DNA from 2 places in the Arthrobacter sp. SDR-2R genome. Region 2 is predicted to be linked to the other one. Evidence: predicted binding sites of a transcription regulator. Region 2 holds the regulator's gene; the other holds the start of a gene.
What was found. Region 2 encodes LexA, which represses DNA repair genes until DNA is damaged. Its sites were predicted from a motif close to TCGAACANNTGTTCGA; they were not measured.
Positions count from the first base shown of each region.

Region 1: a site for LexA is predicted at 13,839-13,854, ahead of AC3ANU_RS11670 (DUF6504 family protein). Genes of this name have one in related genera too.

Region 1 covers NZ_CM173231.1:2,494,422-2,509,234, reverse strand. Annotated here, with positions in the region: gene AC3ANU_RS11715 (Mur ligase family protein) at 1-961, shown strand, start outside; gene AC3ANU_RS11710 (type 1 glutamine amidotransferase) at 958-1,713, shown strand; gene AC3ANU_RS11705 (ferredoxin reductase family protein) at 1,762-3,144, opposite strand; gene AC3ANU_RS11700 (M3 family metallopeptidase) at 3,290-5,302, shown strand; gene pdxS (pyridoxal 5'-phosphate synthase lyase subunit PdxS) at 5,534-6,460, opposite strand; gene pgsA (phosphatidylinositol phosphate synthase) at 6,598-7,221, opposite strand; gene AC3ANU_RS11685 (HIT family protein) at 7,211-7,798, opposite strand; gene thrS (threonine--tRNA ligase) at 7,816-9,825, opposite strand; gene AC3ANU_RS11675 (DNA polymerase III subunit alpha) at 9,941-13,432, opposite strand; gene AC3ANU_RS11670 (DUF6504 family protein) at 13,452-13,802, opposite strand; gene AC3ANU_RS11665 (hypothetical protein) at 13,935-14,324, shown strand; gene AC3ANU_RS11660 (chorismate mutase) at 14,352-14,675, opposite strand; gene AC3ANU_RS11655 (VOC family protein) at 14,692-14,813, shown strand, end outside.
Region 2 covers NZ_CM173231.1:3,284,449-3,299,261, forward strand. Annotated here, with positions in the region: gene AC3ANU_RS15145 (MFS transporter) at 1-145, opposite strand, end outside; gene AC3ANU_RS15150 (SseB family protein) at 203-1,087, opposite strand; gene priA (bifunctional 1-(5-phosphoribosyl)-5-((5-phosphoribosylamino)methylideneamino)imidazole-4-carboxamide isomerase/phosphoribosylanthranilate isomerase PriA) at 1,107-1,853, opposite strand; gene AC3ANU_RS15160 (hypothetical protein) at 1,950-2,108, opposite strand; gene hisH (imidazole glycerol phosphate synthase subunit HisH) at 2,109-2,870, opposite strand; gene hisB (imidazoleglycerol-phosphate dehydratase HisB) at 2,867-3,493, opposite strand; gene AC3ANU_RS15175 (histidinol-phosphate transaminase) at 3,555-4,673, opposite strand; gene AC3ANU_RS15180 (LysM peptidoglycan-binding domain-containing protein) at 4,782-5,183, opposite strand; gene lexA (transcriptional repressor LexA) at 5,537-6,271, shown strand; gene AC3ANU_RS15190 (ATP-dependent DNA helicase) at 6,350-8,410, opposite strand; gene hflX (GTPase HflX) at 8,403-9,983, opposite strand; gene AC3ANU_RS15200 (class I SAM-dependent methyltransferase) at 10,420-11,043, shown strand; gene dapF (diaminopimelate epimerase) at 11,015-11,959, opposite strand; gene miaA (tRNA (adenosine(37)-N6)-dimethylallyltransferase MiaA) at 12,004-12,915, opposite strand; gene miaB (tRNA (N6-isopentenyl adenosine(37)-C2)-methylthiotransferase MiaB) at 12,918-14,495, opposite strand; gene AC3ANU_RS15220 (regulatory protein RecX) at 14,499-14,813, opposite strand, start outside.

The DNA.
Region 1 (14,813 bases), 790 kb from region 2:
ACTGGACGAAGCCCATGCGGTCCATTTCGTGAACAGCGTCCCGCCCCGCTACTGCCTCTTGCTGAACGTTCTGCGTGACCAACTGGACCGTTTCGGCGAGATCGACAAAACGGCACAGCTCCTGCAGCACATCGCTTCCAAGACCACAGGAACCGTGGTCCTGAACCGCGAGGACCCCCGCGTTGCCAGGATCGCGGATACACTGACCGGCCAGGAGGTCAAGTACTTCGGCCTTGACGACTCCCTGCTGGGCACCTTTCCCAATGACGACGACATGCGTGCCGCTCCGGGGAGCCCCGCGCCGGCGGGCCTGCAGGAAAAGCCGGCAGCCGACGTCGTGCTCCGCAAAGTGGGCGCGGACAGCGCCGAGTTTGAGTACGACGGCGGGACGGTCACCACGGCGATGAAGCTGCGCGGCGTCTACAACATCTTTAACGCCGCTGCTGCGCTGACGCTGGCCCGCAGCATCTGCGGCGGTGGCGCCGCCACCGCCGACCACGCCACTTTGCTGGACGCGCTGTCCCGGGTGGCGCCGGCCTTCGGCCGCGGCGAAAGCCTCACCGTGGACGGCCAGCCGCTGGACCTGGTGCTGGTGAAGAACCCCAGCGGTTTCCGGCTGGGACTGAAATCCTTCCCCGCCGCCGGGTACGCCACCATGATCGCCATCAACGACAACTACGCGGACGGGCGGGACATGTCCTGGCTGTGGGACGTGGAATTTGATTCCCTGCGCGGGGCGGGGGTGGAAATGATAAGCGGGTCGCGCGCCTACGACATGGCGCTGCGGCTCCAGTACGACGACGTCCAGGTCGGAGCGGTGCAGACCGACATCCCGGCCGCCCTGGCAGCCTTTATCCGGGAAGGCCAGGGCAAACCCAAACGGATTTTCTGCACCTACACCGCTATGCTGGCCATCCGCCGCGAGCTGTCCAAAATCACCACCGTGGAGGTTGTCTCGTGAATCCTGCAGAAGCAGCGACGGCCGGCGGCCAGTCCAAGGGCACCCTCCGGGTGGTGCAGCTGTACCCGCGCGACATGAACATCTACGGCGACTGGGGCAATGCCCTGGTCCTGCAGCGCCGCATTTCCTGGCACGGGTACACCCCTGAACTGCTTGAATACAACGTGGGCGATCCTTTTCCCGAGGGCGTGGACATCATTGTCGGCGGCGGCGGGCAGGACAGCGGGCAACTGGTGATCCAGGACGACCTGCAGGCCCGGGCCGGCCAGCTCAAGGAGCTGGCCGAGGATGGTGCGCCGATGCTGGTCATTTGCGGGCTGTACCAGCTTTTTGGCCGGTTCTTCAAAACCCGCACCGGCGCTGTCATCCCGGGCATCAGCATCCTGGACGTGGAAACCCACGGCACAGATGAGCGCCTGATCGGCAACGTCAAAGTCTCAACCAATGAGTTCGGCGACGTCCTCGGCTACGAAAACCACAGCGGCCAAACCACGCTGGGCAGCGGTGTGCAGCCACTCGGTACCGTGGCCAAGGGAACGGGTAACAACAGCAACGACGGCCACGAAGGGGCCCGCTACCGCAACATCGTGGCCAGCTACCTGCACGGCTCGCTGCTGCCGAAGAACCCCGCCATCGCCGACTTCCTCATCCGCACCGCAGCGGAGCGCAAGTTCGGCAGCTTCTCCCCCGGCAACCCGGACGACACCTTTGCCGTCCTGGCCCGGGAGCACGCTGCCCGCCGGCCGCGCTGACCAAAAAGACTACTGACCCGGGTTAACGGCAGAGGTGCAGCATCCCGGTCAACGCCACTGGAAGTACTCCCGGTGGATGTTGGCCCGGCGGACGCCGGCGGCCCGGAAGGCTTTGCGGAACTGCCGCAGCATGGGATCCGGTCCGCCCATGAAAACCGACAGCTGGCGTGGTTCGGTTCCCACTGCGGCCAGGACTGCCTCCGGGGTGAGCCGGCCATCCGCCTCGGTGTCCACCAGATGGACCGTGAGCCGTGGCTGATTCCAGGCGGCGGCAGTGATCTCGTCGGCAAAGGGCGACGGACCTGCCGAGGTCACGAAGAAGTGGACGTCTTCGTGGAGCTCCCCGTCCAGTGACCGCAGCCAGCTGAGGAAGGGCGTGATTCCCACACCGCCGGCGATCCAGGCCTGATGGGACGTGCCGCGGTGCCGGTCAAAGCGTCCGTAGGGTCCACCGACCACGGCCGGCATCCCCGGCTGGACCACGTCCGGAAGCCTGGCTGTATGGTCGCCCAGCGCCTTGACCGTGATGCTGATTCCACCTTCCTCTGCCGGTCCCGAGATGGAGAATGGGTGCCGCTGCCAGCCCTCTGCTGTTTCCAGGTAGACCATGGCGAACTGGCCCGGCCTGAAATCCAGCGGCCGGCCCAGGGGACGGAGCGCCACTTCCACCAGGTCCGGCGCAACGGGCCGGACGGACGCAACCTGGTAGTCGTGGTGCGGCAGGAAATGCCGCGACAGCAGCTCGCGGTAGGCGTAGAACCCCAGTCCCGTCCCGCCGATAACCACGTAACTCCACCTGAGCGCGGGCACGGCCTCAAACGCGCTGGCGTCGAGCAGGCCGTGCAGGAAGCCGGCGGCCAGGAACAAGCCGGTCAGCCGGTGGAAGCCCCGCCACCGCTCGTAGCCACCCAGCACGCGGGCCGCCATTTGGACCGGCCGGGTTCCAAGAGATGCCAGGACCAGGCGGCGGAGAGGTGCGGGAAGCATCGTCCGCCAGCGCGGCAGGACTGCCCACACCATCAACGCGGCCAGGCCGCTGATGGCAACCACTGCCAACGTCTTGCCCAGGCTGGTTGCTCCCGGATTGGCGGCAAGTTCAATATGCGGCAGCAACAGGATGGTTGCCATAATTGCCGCCCTGCGGTGCCAAATGGCGGCGTGGTCAATGCCACCAAAAATCGGCTCGACGTGAGGGAGGGTGCTGACCAGGATCAGCGCGATCGAATACAACAAGACGGACTCGCCACCGAAGAGCTGCCCAACGTGCCCCAGGACAGGTTCGCCGGCAGGGCGTGCCAGTAACCAGAAGACGCCGTACACCGCCACCAGCACCGTGATGGCGCCGGGCCCCAGCCATCGGAACGGAATGCCCAGGAAGTCGGTCCCGGGCCTGCTGCCAACCTTGGTCATGGGCCACGGTCCCTTCGTCATCGCCCTGCCTTTTGCGCGTGCCATGCAGGTCGCGTCGATTGCGGCCCGTGCCGGGCCCCATAGCGGCAATTGTAGGGACACAGGCTGGGAGCGCATCCTCCATCCCCCGATTGAGAAGCGTGCCCCGCTGTGAAAGGTTTACCCCATGACGAACCCGCTCCTTTCCGCCAGTCCCCTGCCCTACGGCCTTCCACCGTTCCAAACCATCGCCGTGGAGCAGTACCGTGAAGCCATCAACGCAGGGTTGTCCGCGCACCTGGACGAGATCGGGGCCATCGCCGGCAACGCCCAGCCCGCGACATTCGAGAACACGGCCCTGGCCATGGAACGTTCCGGGCAGTTGCTGAACCGGTCAGCCGCGGCGTTCTTCACCCTGGTGTCGGCAGATGCGTCGCAGGAAATCCGGGAGCTGGAGACGGAACTGTCCCCGCGCTTCCAGGCCCACCAGGACGAGGTGTACCTCAACAGGGCCTTGTTCGAACGCTTCGCCGCCATCGATACGGACACTTGCGATCCCGAGTCGGCCCGCCTGGTGGAGGAATACCTCAAAGAGTTCCGCCAGTCAGGCATCCAGCTGGATGCGCCGGGCCAGGAGCGGCTGCGCGCCATCAACGCCGAACTGGCGCGCCTGGGCACCGAGTTCGGCCAGCGGGTCAAGGAAGGAATGAAGTCCGCCGCACTGCTGCTGGATGACGCGGGCGACCTGGCGGGGCTGCCGGCCGACGACGTCGCCAGCGCAGCGGTTGCAGCCCGCGCCGCCGGACACGACGGCAAATACCTGCTCACCCTGATCCAGCCCGGCAACCAGCCTGCCCTCGCCGCACTCGAGAACCGTGACGTCCGCCGTCGCCTGTTCGAAGCCTCCGTGGCGAGGGGCAGTGACGGCGGCAGCCTGGATGTCCTGGACCTGGCCCGGGACATGGCCGGGCTGAGGGCGGAGAAGGCACGGCTGCTGGGGTTCGCCAACTATGCCGAACTTGTGGTTGACCGGCAGACGGCGCCGGACTTCGAAGCGGTCCGGACCATGTTGGGCCGGATGGCGCCGGCCGCCATCCGCAATGCCGACGCCGAGGCGGCGGCGCTGGCCGGGGTTGCCGGCCACCCGCTGGAAGCGTGGGACTGGGCCTACTACTCGGCCAAGGTGCGGCGGGAAAAGTACGACGTCGACGAACAGGCGCTCCGGCCCTACTTTGAACTCAACCGCACCATTAACGACGGCGTGTTTTTTGCGGCCACATCCCTGTACGGCATCACCTTCCACGAGCGGACCGACCTCCACGGCTACCACCCTGACGTGCGTATCTGGGAGGTCCGCCACGAGGACGGCTCCGCCCTGGGGCTGTTCCTGGGCGACTACTACGCGCGCGAAACGAAGCGCGGCGGCGCCTGGATGAACTCGCTCGTGGACCAATCGGCGCTGCTGGGCACCCGGCCCGTGGTGATCAATACCCTGAATATTTCCAAGCCGCCCGCGGGCGAACCGACGCTTCTCACCCTGGACGAACTGCGGACCCTTTTCCACGAGTTTGGCCACGCGCTGCACGGACTGTTGTCGAGCGTTACCTATCCGCGCTTTTCAGGCACCGCGGTGCCGCGGGATTTCGTGGAGTACCCGTCGCAGGTGAATGAAATGTGGATCATGTGGCCGGATGTACTGTCCAACTACGCACGCCACCACATCACCGGCGAGCCGCTGCCGCAGGACATCGTGGACCGGCTGGAGGAATCCCGGCTCTGGGGCGAGGGATTCGCCACCACCGAATACCTGGGAGCTGCCCTTCTTGACCTGGCGTGGCATGTGCTGGAACCGGGCGGTGCCCCTGACGATGTGCTGGAGTTTGAGGCCAAGGCCCTGGCTTCCGCCGGGATCGCCCATCGCCTGATTCCGCCCCGGTACCGCACCGGGTACTTCCAGCACATCTTCGCCGGGGACGGATACGCGGCGGGCTACTACTCCTATATCTGGAGCGAAGTATTGGACGCAGAGACCGTTGACTGGTTCAAGGAGAACGGCGGCCTAACCAGGGCGAACGGCGAACGCTTCCGGCAGGAGTTGCTCTCCCGGGGCAACAGCCGCGACCCGCTGGAATCCTTCCGCATCGTGAGGGGCCGCGACGCACAGCTGGACCCCCTGCTAAGGCGCCGCGGCCTGGAGTAACCCCCTGACCTTAAAGAAGTACGACGCCGGTCCCCCACCGAAAGAAGGTGAGGAACCGGCGTCGTCATTACTTAGGTGAGGCGACCACCAGCGACAGGCGGGGGTGATCCGGCAGCACGCGTAAAAGGGGCCCCGCGCCCCGACCAGCGACAAAGCCGCCAAACGAGGCGCGGGGAATAGCGTGCAGAGGATCAGCGCCGCCAGGCGCCCAAAGAGGACGCGAGGAGGGAGTTACCAGCCGCGTTCGGCGAGGCGGTGCGGCTGGGGGATCTCGTCGACGTTGATGCCCACCATGGCTTCGCCGAGGCCGCGGGAGGCCTTGGCGATGACGTCGGGGTCGTCGAAGAAGGTGGTGGCCTTGACGACGGCGGCCGCGCGCTGGGCGGGGTTGCCGGACTTGAAGATGCCGGAGCCGACGAAGACGCCGTCGGCACCGAGCTGCATCATCATGGCGGCGTCAGCGGGTGTGGCGATGCCGCCGGCGGTGAACAGGACGACGGGTAGCTTGCCGGCGGCGGCAACTTCCTTGACCAGTTCATACGGGGCCTGCAGTTCCTTGGCCGCGACGTAGAGCTCGTCCTCGGGCAGGGAGGACAGCCGGGCGATCTCGGAGCGGATCTTGCGCATGTGCCCGGTGGCGTTGGAGACGTCGCCGGTGCCGGCTTCGCCCTTGGAGCGGATCATGGCCGCGCCCTCGTTGATGCGGCGCAGGGCCTCACCGAGGTTGGTGGCGCCACAGACGAAGGGAACCTTGAAGTTCCACTTGTCGATGTGGTTGATGTAGTCGGCGGGGGTCAGGACCTCGGACTCGTCGATGTAGTCGACACCAAGGGACTGCAGGACCTGGGCCTCGACAAAGTGGCCGATGCGGGCCTTGGCCATGACCGGGATGGACACGGCATCAATGATCTGGTCGATCATGTCGGGATCGGACATGCGGGACACGCCGCCCTGGGCACGGATATCGGCCGGAACACGCTCCAGCGCCATGACTGCCACGGCACCGGCGTCTTCGGCGATGCGGGCCTGCTCGACGTTGACGACGTCCATGATGACGCCGCCCTTGAGCATCTCGGCCATGCCACGCTTCACGCGGCTGCTGCCCGTGACGCTGTTCGCGGACGAACCGGCCTCGTTGCTTACATCAGGTGTAGACACAAAAACCCCTATGGGTAGACAGATGATCTTCGCCGGGCATGCGGCGGCAGCTGCCGGAGGTGCACGCACGGATTGCCGGGTCGCTTGACCGGGCACTTATATACTAGTCCCCCGCCGCACGGCAGGCTTAATCATGTCTAATCTGCGGGCGTGGGCTCTGCCAATGCCTGCCGGCGTACCGAGACAACGCGCTGAACGACGGTGATGAGGCTGGCCGCCGCCAGGAGGACCAGTGTGACCAGGAGCACCACCGGCGGGAGGCCCAGGCCGGTCAGGCCGGTCACCACCAGGATGGATACCAGGCGTTCCGCCCGCTCGGCGATCCCCACGTTGGCCGTGAAGCCCAGCGACTCCGCCTTCGCCCGGGCGTAGGAGACAACCATGCCCAGGACAAGGCAGAGCAGGGCGGCCACGGCGATGGCCATGTTGTTGCCGCCGGTGAAGAACCAGACGGACACCCCGGCGAAGAGGGCACCGTCGGCAACCCGGTCCAGGGTGGAGTCGAGGAAGTTCCCCCAGCGGCTCTTCACACCCTGCATCCGGGCCATGATGCCGTCCAGGACGTCCGAGAAGATGAAAGCAGTGATGAAGAGCGTGCCCCAGAAGAGCTGCCCCAGCGGGTAGAAGCCCAGGCTTCCGGCCGCAACACCTGCAGTTCCGAGGATGGTTACCGCATCCGGGGAGACACCGATCTTCAGGAGCCAGCGGGCCAGCGGGGTGAACAGTGCGGTGAAAAAACCGCGGGCATGCCTATTCAGCATCCGACTCCCCGGGCCAGGCTTCGGCCACTTGTCTCCGGACCTCGTCAAGGGTCTGGGTGATGGCCTTGGTTTGGGCGATGATGGGGAAGAAATTGCCGTCCCCGCCCCACCGCGGAACGATGTGCTGGTGCAGGTGCGCCGAGATGCCGGCTCCGCCCACAACCCCTTGGTTCATGCCCAGGTTGAAGCCGCCGGGATTGGACACCTTGCGCAGGACCCGCATTGCCGTCTGGGTTAGGTCGGCAAACTCGGCGGTTTCTTCGACCGTGAGGTCCGTGTAGTCCGGAATATGCCGGTACGGACACACCAAAAGGTGCCCGGGATTGTAGGGGAACAGGTTCAGCACCACGTAGCAGGTCCGGCCGCGGTAGACGATGAGCGCCTCTTCGTCGGTGCGGGCGGGGCCCACGCAGAACGGGCAGTCGTTCTCATTCTTGAACTGGTGCTGCCCGCCCTTGATGTAGGCCATCCGGTGCGGAGTCCACAGGCGCTGGAAGGCGTCGGGGACACCGGCGAGGGCGAAGTCGTCGGTAACGCCGGCATCGCCTGGATATCCTGCGCCTGTGTTCTCCTGCACTGTGCTGCTTCCGTTCGCTAGCTGGTCCGGTTGCGGACGGCGTCGGTGATCCGCTTGACCGCTTCCGACACGGGCACGCCGTTGTCCTGGCTGCCGTCGCGGAAACGGAAGGAAACGGCGCCGGCCTCCGCGTCGTCGCCGCCGGCGATCAGCACGAACGGGATCTTGTCCTTGCTGGCGGTGCGGATCTTCTTGGGGAACCGGTCCGAGGACGTATCCACCTCGGCGCGGATGCCCTCGGCCTTAAGCTGGTCGACGACGTCGAACATGTACTCGTTGAACGCCTCCGCCACGGGGATGCCCACCACCTGGACCGGAGCCAGCCACGCGGGGAACGCGCCGGCGTAGTGCTCGGTGAGGACGCCCATGAACCGCTCCACCGAGCCGAAGAGCGCACGGTGGATCATCACCGGCCGCTGCCGGCTGCCGTCGGCGGCCTGGAATTCCAGCTCGAACCGTTCGGGCAGGTTGAAGTCCAGCTGGATGGTGGACATCTGCCAGGTGCGGCCCAGCGCATCCTTGGCCTGCACGGAAATCTTGGGGCCGTAGAACGCCGCTCCGCCCGGATCGGGCACCAGCTCCAGCCCGGACTCCTGCGCCACCTCGGCAAGGGTCCTGGTGGCTTCCTCCCAGGTGGCGTCGTCGCCCACGTACTTCTCCGGGTCCTTGGTGGACAGCTCCAGGTAGAAGTCGTTCAGGCCGTAGTCCTTGAGCAGGTCCAGGACAAAGGTCAGGGTCTTGGTGAGTTCGTCCTTCATCTGCTCGCGGGTGCAGTAGATGTGGGCGTCGTCCTGTGTCATTCCACGGACGCGGGTGAGGCCGTGGACCACGCCGGATTTCTCGTAGCGGTAGACCGATCCGAATTCAAACAGCCGGAGGGGCAGTTCACGGTAGGACCGGCCGCGGGAGCGGAAGATGAGGTTGTGCATGGGGCAGTTCATCGGCTTCAGGTAGTAGTCCTGGCCGGGCTTGCGCACGGTGCCGTCCTCGTTGAGTTCGGCGTCCACGTGCATGGCGGGGAACATGCCGTCCTTGTACCAGTCCAGGTGGCCGGAGACCTCGTAGAGGTGGCCCTTGGTGATGTGGGGGGTGTAGACGAACTCGTAGCCGGCCTCGACGTGGCGCTGGCGGGAGTAGTCCTCCATCTCCTTGCGGATGATGCCGCCCTTGGGGTGGAAGACGGGCAGGCCGGAGCCCAGTTCGTCCGGGAAGGAGAAGAGGTCGAGTTCCGAGCCGAGCTTGCGGTGGTCGCGGCGCTCGGCCTCGGCAATGCGCTCCTGGTATGCCTTCAGCGCTTCCTTGGTGGGCCACGCGGTTCCGTAGATGCGCTGCAGCTGCTGGTTTTTCTGGTTGCCCAGCCAGTACGCCGACGACGAACGGGTCAGCGCGAAGGCGTTGGAGATCATCTTGGTGTTGGGCAGGTGCGGGCCGCGGCAGAGGTCACACCAGACGGTGGTGCCTTCCTTGCGCTCCACGTTGTCGTAGATGGTGATGTCACCGGCGCCGACCTCGACGTTCACGCCCTCGCCTGCCTCGGCAGCGTCGTTCTTCTTGCCGAGCAGTTCGATCTTGTAGGGCTCGTTCTTCATGGCTTCGCGGGCCTCGTCCTCGCTGACCACGCGGCGGACGAATTTCTGGTTCTGGTTGACGATCTTGAGCATCATCTTTTCGAGGGTCTTGAGATCCTCGGGGGTGAAAGGCTCGGCGACGTCGAAATCGAAGTAGAAACCGTCGGTGATGTAGGGGCCAATGCCGAGTTTGGCGTCGGGGCGCAGCTGCTGCACTGCCTGTGCCATCACGTGGGCGGTGGAGTGGCGCAGGACGTTCAGGCCGTCGGGCGAATCAATGGTTACGCCTTCCACCTCGGCGCCTTCGGGCAGTTCCTGGTCCAGGTCCTTCAGCTCGCCGTTGACGCGGGCCACAACAACATCACGGCGCTCAAAGAAGAGTTCCGCACCGGTTGTCCCGGTAGTCACCTTGGTCTCTTCGCCATCGACGAGAAGGGTGATCTGCTGGGCATCTGACACGGGTGTCTCCTATTCAAAGTTGAGGCTTCATAGCTTGTGGCATACGGGGACCACAGCCAGCCACCGTCAATGCTATCGGTTCCGGTTGAGCCCACCAACGCGGCGCACAGCACGCTCACCCGTTAAAGCCGGTAATCGCCAGCGTCCTGCTGATGCCGTCCAGGGGATGCGGGCCGTCCTGGGCAGCCGCCGGCGAGGACTCGGGGAAGGGCAGCGTCTCGGTGCGGCTGAGGTCCCAGGCCATGCTTGCGCTCAGGCTGATCCCCCGGGGGCCGGTCCTTCGGGTGGTGCCGCGGATCAGCAGCAGGCGGGTGCCAAACAAAAGTGGCCCTGCACTTTCCTGGGCCTCATGGAAGAAGACCGAATCAACGCAGCCGGTGCCGTCGTCGATGCTGATGAACACCACCCTCCGTCCGCCGCGCATGGGAGGGGTCTGGGTTGCCACCCGCACCCCGGCCACCAGCACTTCGGTCCCGTTGCGCAGGCTGAGGAGTTTATCGGCTGTGGTGACGCCCAGCTTTTCCAGCAGGGGACGGTGGCTTTCCATCAGATGGGTGCTGACATCGACGGCCATGAGGTCCAGTTCCGCCCGGACGTTTTCCACCAGCGTGGGGGCTGGAAGCCCGGGCTTGATGTTGCGCAGTTCAATATCGCCCAAGGGTAGGGACAGCTGTCCCTCCAGGATGTCGGCGCCTTTGCGCGCGCCAGTGGCTGACTGGAGCTGCTGCAGGTGCTGCACCAGGTCGGCCCGGTTGGCTGTTCCCCCGGCTTCCCGGTGCAGGGCATCAAAGGCTCCCAGCTGGGCGAGCCGCCTGATGCTTGGCTTGCTGAGCCGCGAGCGCGCGCGGAGGTCTGCCAGTGAGTCATATGGCTGGCCTGCCACTATCCGCTTCAATTCGGCTGCGGACAGCCCGTAGATCCCGTTCAGGCTGAGCCGGATCCCCAGCCTGCCGGCGTCCTGGCCGGACTCGATCCGCTCCACCCGGTATTCAGCTTTGCTCCGGTTGATGTCCAGGGGAAGGATGGGTATCCCGAGCCTGCGGGCTTCGGCCACCAGCAGCCGTTTGGGATACATCCCGGGGTCGTGCTCCCATAAGCCGGCAAGGAAGGCTTCCGGGTGGTGTGTCTTAAGCCAGGCGGACTGGTAGGTGGGGACGGCGAAGGCAGCACCGTGGGCTTTGCAGAAGCCGAAACTGGCGAACGACTTCAATGTCCCCCATACCTTGTCCACTACTTCGGGGGTGTATCCCCTGGTTTTTGCATTGCGCCGGAAGTATTCCTCCACCCTGGCTTCACCGTCGTCGCTGCTCAGCGCCCTGCGGAACTCGTCGGCTTTGGCAAGCCCGCAGCCGGTCATGATGTCGAGGGTTTTCAGGATCTGTTCGTGGAACACCGTGACCCCATGGGTTTCCTGCAGCACCGGTTTAAGGTCCGGGTGGGGGTAGACCTCAGGGGCGAACCCGTGCCGGTGTTCCAGGAAGGGCCGCACCATGTCGGATTTCATGGGGCCGGGACGGAACAGTGAAATATCGATGATGAGGTCGTTGAACTCCCGGGGTGCCATCTTTCCAATCAGCTCCCGCTGCCCCGGGGATTCAATCTGGAAGCAGCCCAGGGTGTGCGTGCTCCTGATCAGCTGGTATGTCGGTTCGTCGTCGAGGGGAACGGCGTTGAGGTCGATCCGGCCGTCCCCGGCGATGTAGTCAGGGCCTGTTCCGTCAGGTCCTGCCGGGTGCCTTCCTGCCTCCACCACGTCCTTCTTGCTGGGGTGGATGCGGATGATCTCCCGGACTGCGAAGGCCATGGCGCTTTGCATGCGCACCCCCAGGACATCGAGTTTGAGCATGCCCATGGGGTCCATGTCGTGCTTGTCGAACTGGCTCATGGGCAGCCCCAGGCCGCTTGGCTGGACCGGGGTGCGGTCCAGGAGTGTGGCATCGCCCAGGATCACTCCGCACGGGTGCATGGAGATGTGGCGGGGCAGCCGGTCCAGGCGTTCGGTCAGGTCCACCAGGAGGTCAAGCTGCTGGTTCCCGTCCATGTCGCGCTGCTCCACCCTGCCGGCGAACTCCCGGAGCTCGGGCTTTTCCTGCAGGGCTTCACGGAACTTCCGGGCGGAAAAGCGCCACAACTGCTTGGCGATCTCCCCCACCTCGCCGTCGTCCATGCCCAGCGCGAGCCCGGCGTCGCGAACCGCCCCCCGGGCCCGGTACCCGTTCTGCATGCTCATCAGGGTGACGCGCTCCGGGCCGAACCGGTCAAAAATCCTGTGGTACACATTGTGGCGTTCCGCGCTTTCCACATCGATGTCAATGTCAGGGAGGGTGGCACGGTCGTTGGAAAGGAAACGTTCAAAGATCAGGTCATGCTGGAGGGGATTCACATGGCTGACCTCGATCAGGTAGTTGACCAGGCTTGAGGCACCTGAGCCCCTGGCGGCCGCCCGGACCCCCATGTCCTGGATCATGCGGGATACCTCCGCCACCGTCAGGAAATAGGCGGAGAAACCCAGGTTCCGGATGATGCCAAGCTCATGCTCCAGCCGGGACAGCATCTCCTGTTCGGGTTTTCCTGAGATCCCCGGGAAACGCCTGCCGATTCCCGCATGGCAGCGCTGGACAAGTTCGGCGTGCGGATCCTGGCTGATCCCAATAACCGATGCTTCCGGAACCACTGGCTGCTTCCACCCCATATCGGTGCTGGGGTCGATCCGGCAGAGGTCGGCGAGCGCCTCTGTTTGCGCCATCATCTGTTTGAGGTCTGCTGCACCGTAACCGGCAGCGGAAATGATTTCCTTTCCCAGTCCCAGCATTTGTTCGGAGGTTTTCAGCCAGCCCTGCCCGGTGGGCTGCAGGAGCGGTTCACCTGCAAGTTCCGGAAGGGACTTCAGGGTCCGGGCAGAATCCAGGACGTCGGCGGTTGGTGCGCCGTCTGCGGCACAGTACCTGACGGCGTTGGTGAGGATGGCGGGTACGTGGTGTTCCTCTGCGAGCCTGAGCATGCGGACTGCATGTGCGGTGCTGAAGGGAGTCCCCGGAGCGCTGAGCTGGGAGACAATTTCCGCCACGACCGTTCCAGCGGGCATGGCATCCAGCCATTGCTTGAACAGGGTCCGTGGACGCAGGTAGCGCCGGCCACCCATGGCCCGTCCGACGTCGGAATCCGGTCCAATCAGGACGGTCAGCACCGGCTTGAGGGTCTGGGGGTCAAGGGTGCGGGAGGCGAGTTCGGCACGGGTGACCGCGGCGGGCACCGCTCCCCCGGCTTTCCCCGAGGTCCTGGCGTGGGAATCGGAAACCAGCCGGCACAGCGCACGGTACCCGGCACCGTTGTTGTGGCCGCGGGCCAGCACCACCACCCTGCCGGATACCTGTGTGCGCTGATCGCCGTCGTCGTCAAATACTGCAAGGTCCACCCCCACTATGGGGTCGATGCCCGCCGCCATGCAGGCCTTGAGGTGCTTGATGGTGCCGTACAGCCCGTCCCGGTCGGTGCAGGCAAGGGCCGTTGCGCCGTCGGCTGCGGCCGCCATTGCCAGCTCTTCAGGCCAGGAGACACCGTAGTGGGCACTAAATGCCGTGGAAACGTGGAGGTGGGTAAAGCTCATGGTGATGGGAGGTGGGGATTCATGCGGTTTTGGGGCGAAGGCCGTCATGGATCCGCAGCAGCCGCCAACGGCCACTGCGGATATGGCGGGTCAGGTCAAGGGTGAGGGGTTCGGCAACGGCAGGTTCTCCTGGCCCCATCGGGCGGGACGCCACTTTGGCAGGCAGTACCTGGACCCGCCAGATTTCGTGGTCCACCACGCCCGGTCCGCTTCCCAGCGGAGCCCGGGTGTCCTCTGCCCACCATTGCCGGCGTTCATACCAGCGGACAGGTTCGGCACAGACAATGTAAGACGTTCCTGCCCACGTCAGGGATTCCGGCTGCCCGGAAGCGGAGCACACCACGTCAACGGACTCGCTGAACATGCCCACGTGCGCCTCCCTGCAGCTGCAGATTGTGACCCTTATTCGAATATGTATTCGAACGAATCCAGTCTACGCCGGGGAGGCAGCAAAACATAGGCGGGGGTGGACGGAGCGTGCGGCAGGGAGCAGGATGATGGCATGAGTACCGATGACGCACTCCTGAAGCAGGCAAGCATCAAGACCCAGGACTCCACCCTGGTTGCACGGTTCGACATCGACGGCACCATTCCGGACTCCGGCGCCTATGTGGTGGGCCTGATGGGAGCCTCGCCGGATTATTCCATGCAACGACGGCTGTGCATTGAGTTCATGAACGGGGAGGCAATCGCCTGCTACTCGTTCAACCGGGACCAGGGAATCGAGGAAGACTACGACCTGTCGGGAGTGTCCCACTCGGACAACAGCATTACCGGGAGCTTTCCCGCGACGGCCTTGACCGGGCTGGGGCAGGGCCATGTCCTGTCAGCCTTCAGTGAGGCGGACGGCCGGGAGTTCCAGCACGGGGTGCCGGTGGAGGAAGCCCTTTAGGGCTCCTCCGCCAGCCCCCGGAACAGGTCAGCTGTTTTCTTTGTGGATCCGCAGTTCAAGTTCAATGAACGCGGAGATCATCGCCCGGTAGGTTGCTTCGACGATGTCCGGATCGATGTCCTTTTTCTCTGCGGCGGACCGGACGTGCTCGATGATCCGCTCCACCCGGCCCGGGGCACGCACCTCTGCGTCATCACCCTTGAGGGTCCCGGCGATCCTGATCAGCCGTTCGCGGCGGGCAATGAGGGTGACAATCTGTTCATCCACCTCATCAACGGCAACCCGAACGGCAGCGAGCTGTTCCTTGTCGGCCCGGGCATCCCTATCGTTTCCTTGAATTGTCGCCATCATCTGACAGTATCGAAGCATGGAGCCAAGAGTCGACTTTATCTCCCTCGGAGTCCGCAATGTTCAGGCATCCCGCGACTTCTACGTTGATGGCCTTGGCTGGCCGGTCCACCGTGAGGTTGCCGGGGAGGTGCTGTTCAT
Region 2 (14,813 bases):
CATAGCCCTGGCCAAGGGTGAGGACGATGTGCAGGGTCAGGAGCACCCCGGCCGCTGAGTGCGGGATGCGGGCGATCATGCCAACCAGCAGCAGCCGGCGGATTGGCCGGACGGCGAGCAACTCCCGGTAGAGAGCGAAATTCACGAAACGGTCCTTCAGGGTATGCCGCAGCACTGGCGGGGATCACCCATCCGGCTGCGTCTAGTCGGGAGCGCGCCTCAGTTTGATTTCCAAGGAGTCGACGCGCTCCCCAAACAATACATTCCGCGACCACTCCGCCTGGAGGTTGGCCACCAGTTCCTGGACCCCGGCGGCGTCCAGGCCGTCCTCAAGGTACAGCACCACCTGAAGTTCCGGCCCGGCACCCCCGCCAGGGACTACTGCGCCATCGGCAGCACTGGAAGCCACTCCCCTGCCCGGCATAAGCCCAATGCTGCGGATGGCGGCGAACCCGGAGGCTGCGCGCGCCATTTCATCGGCCAGCTGGGGGTCGTTGTAGGAGGGGGTCCAGTCGTGCTGCTTTGCCAATGCCCAGACCCCCGGACGGCGCACCACGAACGTCACGTCGGCGCCCGGGTCCAGGACCAGGAGCTCGGCGCCTTCGGCGACTGCCGAGAGGGCAGCCCGCGCGGCGTACACGGCGACGGGCCGGGCCTCGGGATGCCAGGCGGCCAGCCCGGCGGCCGAGGTGAAGGCGGGGAGGGCAGTCCTGCCGTCAGCCGCCTTCAGCGTTACCAGCGCCATGTCCGCCTGCTTGTCAGCGTGCAGTCCGTGGGCTGTTTCCGACTCTTCAGCCAGCTGCGCAACAATCGGAATGAAGACCCGGGCCGTTGCCAGGGCGGCCACGACGCCCGCTTCATCGCCTGCCCCTTGCCGGAGCGCGTCCAGGGCGGCGAGGTAGCCGGCGTCGGCCGTTCCGTCGTCGTCCTCGAAGTTGTGGATCCTGCCGTCGTCACCGGCCAGGCTGCGTCCTGCCCATGGCTGGCCCGCCGAATCCGTGGCGCCACCAGCGCCGGACAGGGCTGCCGCGATATGTCCGGGCAGCTGGCGTGCTGGCTGCCGCCCTGGCTCCTCGACGTTAGGCATGGGGTCGATGTCCGCCGGGTCAGCGCCGGCCGGCGACGTCGAGGGCTTCGGGCAGCGTGAAGGCTCCGGCGTACAGGGCCTTGCCCACAATCGCGCCTTCCACGCCCAGCGGGACCAGGGACCGGAGGACCTTCAGGTCGTCCAGGCTGGAGATGCCGCCGGAAGCCACAACCGGCTTGCCGGTCTTTTCCACCATCTGGCGGAGGAGTTCGACGTTGGGGCCCTGCAGAGTGCCGTCCTTGGTCACGTCGGTCACGACGTAGCGGGAGCAGCCGGCCTCTTCGAGACGGCCAAGGACCTCCCACAGGTCCCCGCCTTCCTTGGTCCAGCCGCGGCCGGCGAGGGTTGTTCCGCGGACGTCGAGGCCCACGGCGATTTTGTCGCCAAAGCGTTCGATGGCCCGGCGGGTCCACTCCGGGTTCTCCAGTGCAGCCGTTCCCAGGTTGACCCGGGCCACGCCCAGGTCAAGGGCGGCTTCCAGTGTTTCGTCGTCGCGGAGGCCGCCGGAGAGCTCCACCTTGATGTCCAGCCGGCCCACGACTTCCCGGAGCAGGTCTGCGTTGGAGCCGCGGCCGAAGGCGGCGTCCAGGTCCACCAGGTGCACCCATTCGGCGCCTTGCTGCTGCCAGTTCAGCGCAGCTTCAAGGGGGGTGCCGTAGCTGGTTTCACTGCCCGCCTCGCCCTGGACCAGCCGGACGGCCTGGCCGTTGACGACGTCGACGGCTGGCAGCAGTTCAAGTACCGGCAGGTCATGTGCGGTGGTCATACTCATCCTCGGTGTCGATTTCGGTGCGGAAAGCAGGGCGCTGGGTCCGCGATGCTGTTGGGGTGAAGTTGGCGGCCCTCGCGCTGTGGGCTGTGGTCAGTTTGCCGGCACGGTCAGCAGGTAGGCCGCCACCAGTGACATGGCGGCCAGAACGTAGAACGCCACCTGTGTCCAGAGTGGCTTGCGCTGCTGCCGGAATGAGATGCCGCCACCTATGAGGATGCCGGCGAGGCCCATCAGGAGTACCGACCACATCTAGGCGTCACTGCCGGCGTCCGCCGGTGCTGCAGCGGATTGACCGCCGGCCGGTTTCCGCAGGCCTTCCACCCAGTTGCGCAGGAGCCGCGCACCGGCGTCGCCGGACTTTTCGGGGTGGAACTGGGTGGCGCAGAGGGGGCCGTTCTCGACGGCGGCGATGAAGGGGCCGCCGTGTTCGGACCAGGTGACCAGGGGCGGCGCCATCCGTGGCTGGATGACGTCGAAGTTCCATTCCTGCACGCCGTATGAGTGCACGAAGTAGAAGCGTTCGTTTTCGACGCCGGCAAAGAGTTTGGAGCCTTCCGGCACCTTGACCGTGTTCCAGCCCATGTGCGGAACCACCTCCGCGGGGAGGGCCTCTACCTTGCCGGGCCATTCGCCAATGCCTTCGGCTTCGGTGCCGTGTTCCACTCCGGCTTCAAAAAGGACCTGGAGGCCCACGCAGATTCCAAGCACGGGGCGTCCGCCTGCCACCCGCCTGCCGATCAGCCTGATGCCGTCCACGGCCTTGAGTTCGCGCATGACGGTCTCGAACGCACCTACGCCCGGAACCACCAGGCCGTCCGCGTTCAGTACATCCTCGGGCTTGGCGCTCAGGACTACTTCCGCGCCGGCACGTTCCAGTGCCCGGACTGCGGACCTGACGTTCCCGGAACCGTAATCGAGCACGGTGACCGTGGGTTTGCCCTCGGGTGAAGGCAGCTTGCCTGATGCTGACGGATCGATGATCGCGCCGTCTTTGAGGACCTGGCCGCTCACAGCGCCCCCTTGGTGGAGGGGATGCCTTCAACCCGGGGATCGGGTTCGACGGCGGCGCGGAGGGCGCGGGCGAAGGCTTTGAACTGTGCCTCGACGATGTGGTGCGGGTCCCGTCCGGCCAGCACGTTCATGTGCAGGCAGATGCCGGCGTGCAGGGTGATGGCTTCGAAGACGTGGCGGGTCAGGGAACCGGTGAAGTGGCCGCCGATCAGGTGGTACTCCTGCCCGGCCGGCTCGCCCCCGTGCACCAGGTACGGGCGTCCGGACACGTCCACCACAGCGTTCGCAAGCGCTTCGTCCAGCGGAACGGTGGCCTCACCGAACCGGCGGATCCCGGCCTTGTTCCCGAGGGCGGTCCGCAGGACCTCGCCGAAGGTGATGGCCACGTCCTCAACAGTGTGGTGGACGTCGATGTGGGTGTCACCCGTGGCCTTGACCGTCATGTCGATCAGGGAGTGCTTGCACAGGGCCGTGAGCATGTGGTCGTAGAACGGCACGGAGGTATCGATGTCCGATACGCCGGTTCCATCGAGGTTGATCTCCACGAGCACGGAGGACTCGCTGGTGGCACGCTCCATGCGGGCGGTCCGGGCCGCAGCTGTATTCGATCCGGTGGGACTCATGGTGAAGGATCCTTTGTGGGAGAAGAAGTAGTTCAAGGCGCCCAGCGCCGCAGTATCAAGTCTAGGCGGGAAGCGCGGCCTGGCCCGCAAGGATGCGTTCCAGGGAGGTAAGGAAGGCTGTGGTTTCCGCCTCAGTGCCTGCGGTGACCCGAAGGTGGCCGGGGATGCCCACGTCGCGGATGAGCACTCCGGCGTCCAGCAGCTCCTGCCATACCTGGTGCGGATTTTCCAGGCCCCCGAAGAACACGTAGTTGGAGTCCGAGGCGGCAGGCTTGAGGCCCATCCTGGTCAGTTCGGCCACAATGCGGTCCCGCTGCGCCTTGATGTCCTGGACATCGGCCATCAGTGCCTCGCGGTGTTGGAGCGCGGCCAGTGCGGTTGCCTGGGTAATCGCGGACAGGTGGTACGGAAGGCGCACCAGCCGCAGGGCATCGGTGACCTCCGGGGCCGCGGCCATGTAGCCGAGGCGGGCGCCGGCGAGTGCGAAGGCCTTGCTCATGGTGCGGGAAACTATCAGCCGCTCCCGGCCGGGCAGCAGGGTCAGGGCGCTGGGCGTGCCGTCATGCGCGAACTCGTGGTAGGCCTCGTCGACGATCACCACGGTCTGGCTGTCCTCGCCGGCGTCATAGACAGCCTCCACAACGTCAAGCCCCAGGCCGGTCCCCGTGGGGTTGTTGGGCGAGCAGAGGAAGACGATGTTGGGCCGCAGCTCCTCGACCTGCCGGGCGGCGGATTCGGCGCTCAGGTCGTAGCCTTCCGAGCGCACTCCCGTGATGTATTGGGTGTCGGTTCCGCTGGCGAGCAGAGGGTACATGGAGTACGTGGGTGGAAAGCCCAGGGCGGTGCGGCCGGGGCCGCCGAAGGCCTGGAGGATCTGCTGCAGGACCTCGTTGGAGCCGTTGGCTGCCCAGAGGTTTGATTCGTCGAGCCCGTGCCCCAGGTATTCCGCGAGAGCTTTCCGCAGGTCGGTGAATTCCCTGTCCGGGTACCGGTTGAGGCCTGCAGCTGCTTCCGTGACCGCCGCGCTGATGGCGGCGCGCACGTCCGCCGGAACACCATGGGTGTTCTCATTGACGTTCAGCAAAATGGGAACGTCCAGTTGGGGTGCCCCGTAGGGGGTCAGCCCGCGAAGATTGCTGCGGAGGGGAAGTCGGTTCAGACGCTCTAGCTGGTCGTTCACCTGAACAGTTTAGTTGCCGCGGCAACTACCGGAAAATGTGACGGATTCTGTTCGCCACCGGCGTTGCTGTCCCGGTCATCTTTCTCAAAGGCCAACACCAGGTGCCGCTCAGTGCGTGGGGACGAACAGCTGCTGCCCCGGCAGCACAGCGGCGGCCGGAAGGTTGTTGAGCTGGACGATGTCCGCCACCACGTCCCGGGCATCGCGGTCCGGAGCAACAGCGCCTGCGATGCTCCACAACGACTGGCCCGCCTGCACCGTCACGGTGACCGTCGGCGTCACGGCCAAATCCGCAGCTGAATCGGATGCCTTGGCCGGTGCGTTGAAAAGTCCGGACAGGGACAGCAGGAGTACCGCGAGGAGCACAAGCGGAACTCCGATCAGGACGATCCGCCCCCGGCGGGTCAGCCTCAGGGGCGCTGCTGACGGCGTCCGGCGCTGCGAGGGCTTCCGGGTCTGCAGGGAAACGCGGTGCGTAGGTGAAACCTGGTGAAGAGATAAAGCTGACATGAACTAAGCCCTCCTGGACCTGCCGTGCTGCCCGGGTGTCCGCCCGCTGCCGCCCTGCCGTTCACACCGTGTCCGGAGCTTCTCCGGCCATGTTTTCGAACGGGGCAATCGCTGGTTAGAACACATGTTCGAACTTTGCTTGTTAAGTTTTAGCACCTATCAACGAACAATGTCGAGACTCGCTAGAACAAATGTTTGAAAAAGCAATGTGGCTGGCCTAGCTTTGAATCAAAGAACAACCACCACTGAAGTTGAACAGCAGGGTCTGACAATGACAGTGGGAGTCCTTCCGGCGGCGCTGTGGAACAGGCCGCAACGGAAGATCCGGCGGCAAGCGAAAGGCATTGGCGAATATGGCAGCAGCAGCCGCCGGGGGCAGGACCGCCCCGCAACCCAGGAAGACCGCCAAGGGCTTGACCCCCCGGCAGAAGAAGATCCTCGAGACCATCCAGCGCTCGGTCAATGACAACGGCTACCCGCCCTCCATGCGGGAGATCGGCGACACGGTTGGCCTGGCCAGCCTGTCCAGCGTGACCCACCAGCTTTCGCAGCTGGAGAAGCTGGGTTACCTGCGGCGCGACCCCAAACGGCCGCGGGCCATGGAGGTGCTGATGCCCCTCACGCTGGACAGCGGAAGCAATGCCGCCGGCGCCTCCCCCGCGCCGCAGGCCACGGGCGGCGGTGCCACGGTAACGGAGCTGCCCACCGCGCTGGATACGGCCATGGTTCCGCTGGTTGGCCGGATTGCTGCCGGCGGTCCCATCCTCGCTGAGCAGCTCGTGGAGGATGTCATGCCGCTCCCCCGCCAGCTGGTCGGCCAGGGCGAGCTCTTCATGCTTAGGGTGGCCGGCGACTCCATGGTGGATGCCGCCATCTGTGACGGTGACTGGGTGGTGGTGCGGCGCCAGGCGGACGCAGCCAACGGGGACATCGTTGCTGCCCTGCTGGATGACGAGGCAACCGTCAAGACATTCCGCCAGCGCGACGGCCACACCTGGCTGCTGCCCCAAAACACGCAGTACGAACCCATTCTGGGCGACCATGCCACCATCATGGGCAAGGTTGTCTCGGTCCTGCGTTCCCTCTGACCGCGTCTCCCGCGAAGGGACGGCCTGCCGGAAATTGCACGGCGGCTGCCCCCGCTGGCGTCGTTCGCCTGCCGGGCCCTACGTGGTCGCGTCCGCGCCCAGCCTGGCCAATGCCGCCAACGCCTTGCTGCGGTCCTTGGTAGCCCAGAACGGCGGCAGAGCGCCGCGGAGGAATCCGGCGTAGCGCTCTGTTGCCAGCCGGGAATCCAGAACGGCCACCACTCCCTTGTCTCCGGTGGACCGGATCAGGCGGCCGGCACCCTGGGCCAGCCTGATGGCGGCATGCGTGGCCGAGACGGACATGAAGCCGTTTCCGCCGGCCTGGGCCACGGCACGCGAACGCGCGGTCATCAGCGGATCATCCGGCCTGGGGAACGGGATGCGGTCGATCACCACCAGGCGGCAGGAGCCTCCCGGAACGTCAACCCCCTGCCACAGGGACATGGTCCCGAAGAGGCAGGTATCCGGTTCGTCGGCGAACTGCTTCACCAAAGCTGTCATGGTCGACTCGCCCTGGCAGAGGACAGTCACATCGAGCTTCGGCCGCAGGGCGTCGGCAGCCTCTTCGGCAGCCCGTCGGGATGAAAACAGGCAGAGGGCACCCCCGCCGGACGCTTTGATGAGCGCTTCCAGTTCCTCCAGCGCCTCCGGCGAAACGCCGCGGCCCGGCTTTGGCAGGTGGCCGGCCACGTAGAGGATGCCCTGTTTCGGGTAGTCGAAGGGCGAGCCGACATCCACACCCGTCCAGCTGGGTGCGCCGTCGCCGATGAGGCCCAGTCCCCCGGCCGCGGGTTCAAATGCCGAGCCAATGGCGAGGGTTGCAGACGTCAGCACGACGGTGTGCCCGGCGAAGAGTCCTTCCCGGAGCCTGCCTGCCACGGACAGCGGCGCGATATTGACCAGCACCGGGGCATTGTCATCGGGCTGGGAATATCCCTGGCCGGGATCGAACGTGCCGGCCCGGGAAAACCACACGACCTCGCGGTTTTCACGGGCAGCAATAAGCCGCTCACACAATTCCAGGATGAGCATGAGGCGGGACCGGGCCAGCTGCCGGCCGCCGTCGGCCGTGGCGTTGCTGTCCCCCTTGGAATCGGACAACGCGGCCCGGCACGCCTCCCGCAACTGGTCCATGCAGTCCAGCTGTTCGTCGTTCAGCCCGTTGGGAAGCAGGCCGCTGGGCGCACCGGCGAGGGCCAGTTCAAGGTTTGCGGCTGCGGCGTTCAGCGCGTCCACCGTGATGGCGGTATGTTTGCGGGCGCCGGAAGCGGCAGCGTGGACCATGGCCACCGACAGCTGACCGGACACGGCTCCGGTGACCCGGTCCTGCAACTCGTGCGCTTCATCCACCACCACGACGTCGTACTCGGGCAGGACTGCAAGTCCTTCGAAGGCGCTGACGGCCAGCATGGCGTGATTCGTCACCACCACATCTGCCTCGGCTGCGTCCTGCCGGGCCAGCTCGCTGAAGCACTCGGCGGCCATGGGGCACTTTTGGGCCCCCAGGCACTCCATGGAAGTGACGGAGACCTGGCGCCAGGCACGGTCCGTCACACCAGGCAGGAGCTCATCCCGGTCGCCGGTGGCCGTCTTCTCCGCCCACTCGCGGAGCCGCACCACCTCCTTGCCAAGCTGGGACGAGGGTCCGCCCACGGAGGCGGCAAAGTGCGGGACGCTGGCGTCTTCGCCCAAGGAGAAAAGCTGACCCTCGGAAGGCTCCTCGGAGGGGAACCCGCCTTCCAGTTTGTGCCGGCAGACATAGTTTGACCGGCCTTTCACCAAGGCAACCTTGACCGGCCGTTCCAGGGCCGGGGTGATGTTCTTCAGCAGCCGCGGCAGGTCCCTGCCAACAATCTGGGTTTGCAGGGCCAGCGTGGCCGTGGACACCAGAGCGGGCTTGTTGCTCTCCAGGGCGTGGGCGATGAGCGGCACCAGGTAGGCCAGCGACTTGCCCGTGCCCGTGCCCGCCTGGACCAGCAGGTGGTTGCCGGTTTTGATGGCCCGGGCCACCTGCCGGGCCATCTCGTGTTGTCCGGTGCGGCTTTGTCCGCCCATGCCGGCGACGGCGCGGTCGAGCAGTTCGATGACGAACTGCTCGCCGGCCGTCTGCGCGGTTTCGCCGGCGGCGGGGTCAGTCATTGACGATGAACGGTTCCAGTTCGGACGCCAGGCCCTCGCGGACCTTCACCGCAGCCCTGGTACCTGCCTCAACGTGGTCAACGCTGAGGATTTCAGCGTCGGACTCATGGAGCTTGCTGACCAGGTCTCCGCGGTCATACGGGATGAGGAGTTCCATCTTGACCGAAGGCCGGGGAATGGCTTCGCTGATGGCCTTCAGCAGTTCCGGGATGCCCTCACCCGTCCGGGCCGAGACCACCACATGCCGCGGTTCGCGCTGCTTCAGGCGCTCCACCACGAACGGGTCAGCTGCATCAGCCTTGTTCAGCACGATGATCTCCGGCACCTTGCGGGCATCAACTTCGCTGAAGACCTTCCGGACGGCGGCGATCTGCCCTTCGGGGTCCGGATGCGACACGTCCACCACGTGCAGGATCAGATCCGAGTCCGCCACTTCCTCGAGGGTCGAACGGAAGGCCTCCACCAGCTGGGTGGGCAGCGAACGGACGAATCCAACGGTGTCGGCCAGGGTGTATCCCAGGCCGTCCGCGGTTTCCGCCTTGCGGACGGTGGGATCCAGGGTGGCGAACAGTGCGTTCTCCACGAGGACTCCGGCGTCCGTAAGCCGGTTCAGCAGTGAGGACTTGCCGGCGTTGGTATACCCGGCAATCGCCACGGAGGGCACTTCATTACGACGGCGGTTGGCCCGCTTGGTCTCGCGTGCCGGCTTCATTGCGGCGATTTCACGCCGCAGCTTGGCCATGCGGGTACGGATCCGGCGCCGGTCCAACTCGATCTTGGTTTCACCAGGACCTCGGGAGCCCATGCCGGCGGCAGCGCCACCCACCTGGCCACCGGCCTGGCGGGACATCGACTCACCCCAGCCGCGGAGGCGCGGAAGCAGGTACTCGAGCTGCGCGAGCTCCACCTGCGCTTTGCCTTCACGGCTCTTGGCATGCTGGGCGAAGATGTCAAGGATCAGCGCCGTGCGGTCGATGACCTTGACCTTGACGATGTCCTCAAGTCCGCGGCGCTGGGAAGGCGCAAGTTCAGCGTCCACCACCACCGTGTCCGCGCCCGTGGACATGACGATGTCCTTGAGCTCCAGCGCCTTGCCTGACCCCAGGAAGGTTCCCGGGTCCGGCTTGTCACGGCGCTGCACCATGCCATCCAGGACCTCCGAACCGGCGGTCTCGGCGAGGGCTGCCAGCTCACGCAGCGAGTTTTCGGCGTCGGCAAGCGTTCCCTCGGACCAAATCCCGGCCAGGACCACGCGCTCCAGGCGCAGCTGGCGGTATTCAACTTCGGTGACGTCTTCGAGCTCGGTGGACAGGCCTGCCCTTCGGCGCAGCGCGCGCCGTTCCTCGAGGTCCTGCTGGTCGCCGTCGTATGTTGAGTGTTCTTCGTCGAGCCGGGAAATGGCCTGCGCCTTGCCGAGCACCGCTTTTCCATTGCCGCTGCTCTCACCGCCGGGCGTGCTGACAGTCTTGGCCGGGACGTCCTTGGCGAGGATCCGGTCGATAACAGCCTGGATTTCCTGCGGACTCATGTCCTGGGCGGCTGGATCGGAACCGGTGTTGGGCTGGCTGGTCATGGTCTCCTTTGAAGATTCGGCAATTCCAGAATAGTGCTGATTGCTTGGAAGTTGGAACGTATTCGCGCTGGGCTGACGGCCTGCGGTCATGCAATTCTCCTGGTTGTCTCGCGGCCGGCTGCGATGCCGGGGCCGGGATGCCGCGTCAAGGGGCGGCAGGGCTAAAAAGGCCGGAAAAATAGCGGGAAGTGCAGCAGGAGGCTGACTTTCGAGTATCGTCCGGCGGCCGGGCAGAACAGATGCGTCTGGCCGGTGCACAAGCGGAAGGCTGAAAAACCTGCATCGCTGCGGGACGGGCTGTCGCTGGAGGACAGGCTGCGGGGACGGGCGTGGCCCGTGCCGGCTACTCGAAGATCAGGAACATGCCATCCAGCGTAGCAGAGGGGGTTCTGCACGGTTTCCCATTACGCTGCAAGGGGAACTACTCTGGCCAGTTATGGAGTCCGCACACTATTTCAGCACGTCCCCCGCCGGCCCCTTTACCCGTAAGCCACTCACGGTGGAGCTGGCCGGCGAGACCCGCAGGCTCCACACCTCCGCGGGAATCTTCAGCCCGGACGGGATCGACAAGGGCACCGCGGTGCTCCTCGCCGATGTTCCGGCGCCGCACCCCCAGGGGAACCTGCTGGATATCGGATGCGGCTGGGGGCCCATCGCACTCACCATGGCGCTGCTGGCGCCCGGGTCGACGGTCTACGCCGTGGACGTCAACGAACGCTGCGTCGCCCTGGCCAACGAAAACGCGGCCGCGCTGGGGCTGTCCAACGTCGTCGCCAGTACACCCCAGGAGGTGGACGCCGGCGTCAGGTTCGACACCATCTGGTCCAACCCGCCCATCCGGATTGGCAAGGACGAACTGCACGCCCTGCTGAAGCTGTGGCTTCCGCGCCTCGCGGACGGCGGCACGGCATGGCTGGTGGTGCAGAAGAACCTGGGCTCGGATTCGCTCCAGCGCTGGCTGGCCGCCGAACTGGACAGTTCCTTTACCGTGACCCGCGAGTCAACGTCCAAGTCCTTCCGGATCCTGAAGGTTACGAAAGCGTCCCGCTCGCCACAATGACGGCGGGGCCGCTGAGTTCCACGTGCTCGTGGCCGGCGGGGCCGGCGAAGAACTTCACGCCCACCACACCTCCGGGAACGTTGACCCGCCAGGCATCAGGGGCTTCCGCGCCGGCCCAGTGCCGGATGGCGACGGCGGCAGCACAGGCCCCCGTTCCGCAGGACTGGGTCTCCCCCACGCCTCGCTCATGCACCCGCATGGTCACGGATCCGACGCCGTCATGGACCAGAGGCTCCGCAGGGACGACGAACTCCACATTGGTCCCATTCACGGGGACCGGATCGACCTTGGGAGCCGTGAAGAGGCGGGTGCCTTCGAGCTCGCTGAGTTCCGCGAGGGCCACTACGGTGTGTGGGTTGCCCATGCTCACGGAGAGGGCCGGCCGGGGAACTTCCAGGCCGTCGGCAGTGACCAGGGAATCCATCGCCTTGGCGCTGGCCTCCCCGGGGAATATGAACTCCCACGGGCCCATGTCCACCGCGTAACCGTTCCCTGTCCGGACCACGGTCTTGACCCCTCCGCGGGTGCCGATGGTGAGTGATCCGCCGTCGGGCAGGTCGATCAGGCCCTCGGACCGCAGGAAGTGGACGAAGACCCGCACGCCGTTGCCGCACATTTCAGACAGTGAGCCGTCGGCATTGCGGTAATCCATGAACCATTCGGCGTCCGGGGCATCGGTGAGCAGTTCCCGGCCTTCCGGCAGGAAACGGGACGGGACAGCCCTGATCAGGCCGTCGGCGCCGATTCCCCGGTGCCGGTCGCAGAGCGCTGCGGCCTGGTCTGCGCCGATGGCGTGCACCCCCTCGGGATCGGCCACCAGGACGAAGTCGTTGCCGGTGCCATGCCCCTTGGAAAAGCGGAGCCCGCTCAGTGCGTGCAAGGCAGTCCCAGTGGCTTCTGCGGGGGTTGCATTCATGGTCACAAGCGTAACGGCGGATGCCGCCGGTGCTGAAACCGCGGCTACCGGCCCGGATCCTGGACGCACACCTCGGCCGCCTTACCCGTCAGCTCCGGGTCCTGCCAGTCCAGCCAGGTGATGCGGGGGTCGGCGCGGAACCACGTCAACTGGCGGCGCGCGAACTGCCGGGTGGCCACGATTGTTTCCTCTGCGGCCTGCTCAACTGTTGACGTGCCGTCGATGACCCGCAGGAACTGTGAATAGCCCAGTGCACGGGATGCTGTTTTGCCCTGCCGAAGGCCCCGCGCGTCCAGCATCCGGACCTCCTCCAGCAGGCCGGACTCCACCATCCGGTGAACCCGTACCGCCAAGCGCTCCCGCAGGACCTCCCGGTCCACGCTCAGGCCCACCTGAACCGCAGGCTGGTAGTACTCGCGGCGCGGCATGAAGGAACTGAAGGGCCGTCCGGTAAGTTCATGGACTTCCAGTGCGCGGATAATCCGCCGGGCGTCCGAGACCCTGTCCGCGGATACGGGGTCCAGGGCCCTCAGCCTGTCCAGCAGCGCCGGGGTCCCCAGCCGTATGTGGTCCGCCTCCAGTCGTGCACGGAGCTTGGGGTCGGTCCCCGGGAACTCCAGGACGTCCAGGGCGGCCCGCACGTACAGTCCGGAGCCGCCCGCCAGGATTGCGCGCTTGCCGCGGGCATGGATATCCCCGATGAGGCTGCGGGCCTGTTGCTGGAAGTCGGAGACGCTGGCTTCCTGGGTCACGTCCAGGATGTCCAGGAGGTGGTGCGGCACTCCCCTGCGCTCGGCCGTCGTGATTTTGGCAGTGCCAATGTCCATGCCGCGGTAGAACTGCATGGCGTCAGCGTTGATGACCTCGCCGTCCAGTTCGAGGGCAAGGTTGACGGCCAGGTCGGATTTGCCGGAGCCGGTGGGACCGACGACGGCGATGACAGGCGGGGCAGTCACCTTCAGCGGGTGCGCAGCGGCAGCGAGGGCATGCCAAGGGCGACAGCCTTGGGTCCAGCGCCGGAGCCTGGGGCAGGCACACCACAGGAGTCGGCCTGGGACCTGTCCCAGGCATCCCCCGCCCGGGACCGGCGCAGGCTGTAGTCCTCCGGCGTGGGATCGGCCACCAGGTGGAAGGCCGCCGCCTCCGTAATGGTGACGGTGACGAGGTCTCCGGGCCTGGGTGCCGGGGCTCCTTCGGGGACTGAGAAGTGGACAAGCCGCTGGTCCTGGGAACGGCCGGACAACCGGTGGGTTTCCTCCGATTTCCGTCCGGACTGGGCGGTGACCATGACTTCCAGCCTCCGGCCCAACTGCTTCCGGTTTTCCTCGGCGGCGATCCTGTCCTGCAGGGCGGTGAGGCGTTCGAAGCGTTCCTGGACCACGGCCTTCGGCAGCTGGTCCGGCAGGTCGGCAGCGGGCGTGCCGGGGCGCTTTGAATACTGGAAGGTGAAGGCGGTGGCAAAGCGTGACTTTTCCACCACGTCCAGCGTCGCCTGGAAGTCCTCTTCGGTTTCGCCCGGGAAGCCGACGATGATGTCGGTGGAGATGGCGGCGTGTGGAATCCTGTCCCGGACCTTGTCCAGGATGCCCAGGAACTTCGTGGAACGGTAGGAACGCTTCATGGCGCGGAGGATGCGGTCCGAACCGGACTGCAGGGGCATGTGCAGCTGCGGCATCACGTTGGGCGTCTCGGCCATGGCATCAATGACGTCATCGGTGAAGGCGGCCGGGTGCGGGCTGGTGAAGCGGACGCGTTCAAGGCCCTCGATTTCGCCGCAGGCGCGAAGGAGTTTGGAGAAGGCCTGGCGGTCGCCGAACTCGACACCGTAGGAGTTGACGTTCTGGCCCAGGAGGGTCACTTCGATGGCGCCGTCGTCCACGAGCGCCTGGATTTCGGCGAGGATGTCTCCGGGCCGGCGGTCCTTTTCCTTGCCGCGAAGGGCCGGCACGATGCAGAACGTGCAGGTGTTGTTGCAGCCAACGGAGATGGATACCCAGCCGGAGTAGACGGAGTCGCGTTTGGTGGGGAGCGTGGAGGGGAAGACGTCCAGGGACTCCAGGATTTCCAGCTGGGCCTCATTGTTGTGCCGTGCACGGTCCAAAAGTGCGGGCAGGGCGCCGACGTTGTGGGTGCCGAAGACAGCATCCACCCATGGTGCCTTCTTGAGGATGGTTTCGCGGTCCTTTTGGGCCAGGCACCCGCCCACGGCGATCTGCATGCCGGGGTTGGCGGCCTTCACGGGCGCCAGGATGCCGAGGTTGCCGTAGAGCTTGTTGTCCGCGTTCTCCCGGACTGCGCAGGTATTGAACACGACCACGTCAGCATGGTCGCCGGCTGCTGGTACGTAGCCCGCATCCTCCAGCATGCCGGCCATGCGTTCGGAGTCGTGCACGTTCATCTGGCAACCGAACGTGCGGACCTGGTAAGTACGCGGCTGCACTGCCCCGGATTGCGGAACAGCACCGGCTTGCGCATCAGCAGCAGGCTCAACGGACGCGGCAGCGCCGGAATGGGGGGAAGGAATGGTCAAACTCACCAGTTAAGGGTACCGGCTTTGGAGCATCCCGCTGTCGGGATCCTGCCGGGAATCCAGGACGTCGTTGACGATCCTGAACGCCTGGGACGGCTGGTAGCCCTTCCTGGCCAGCATGGAGGCGAGCCGCCGGACGGCTTTGTCCCGTTCCGACTGGTCAGGCAAAACCGTCCCGGGCCGGAGCTTGCGCTCCACCAGTGCGCGTGCCGCCGCTTCCTCGTCGGCGTCCGTCAGCTGCTCCAGGGCAGAAGCCGCCGTTTCCTGGTCGATGCCCTTCTCGGCCAGTTCGCGCCGGAGAGCGCCCTTGGCAAGCTTGCGGGA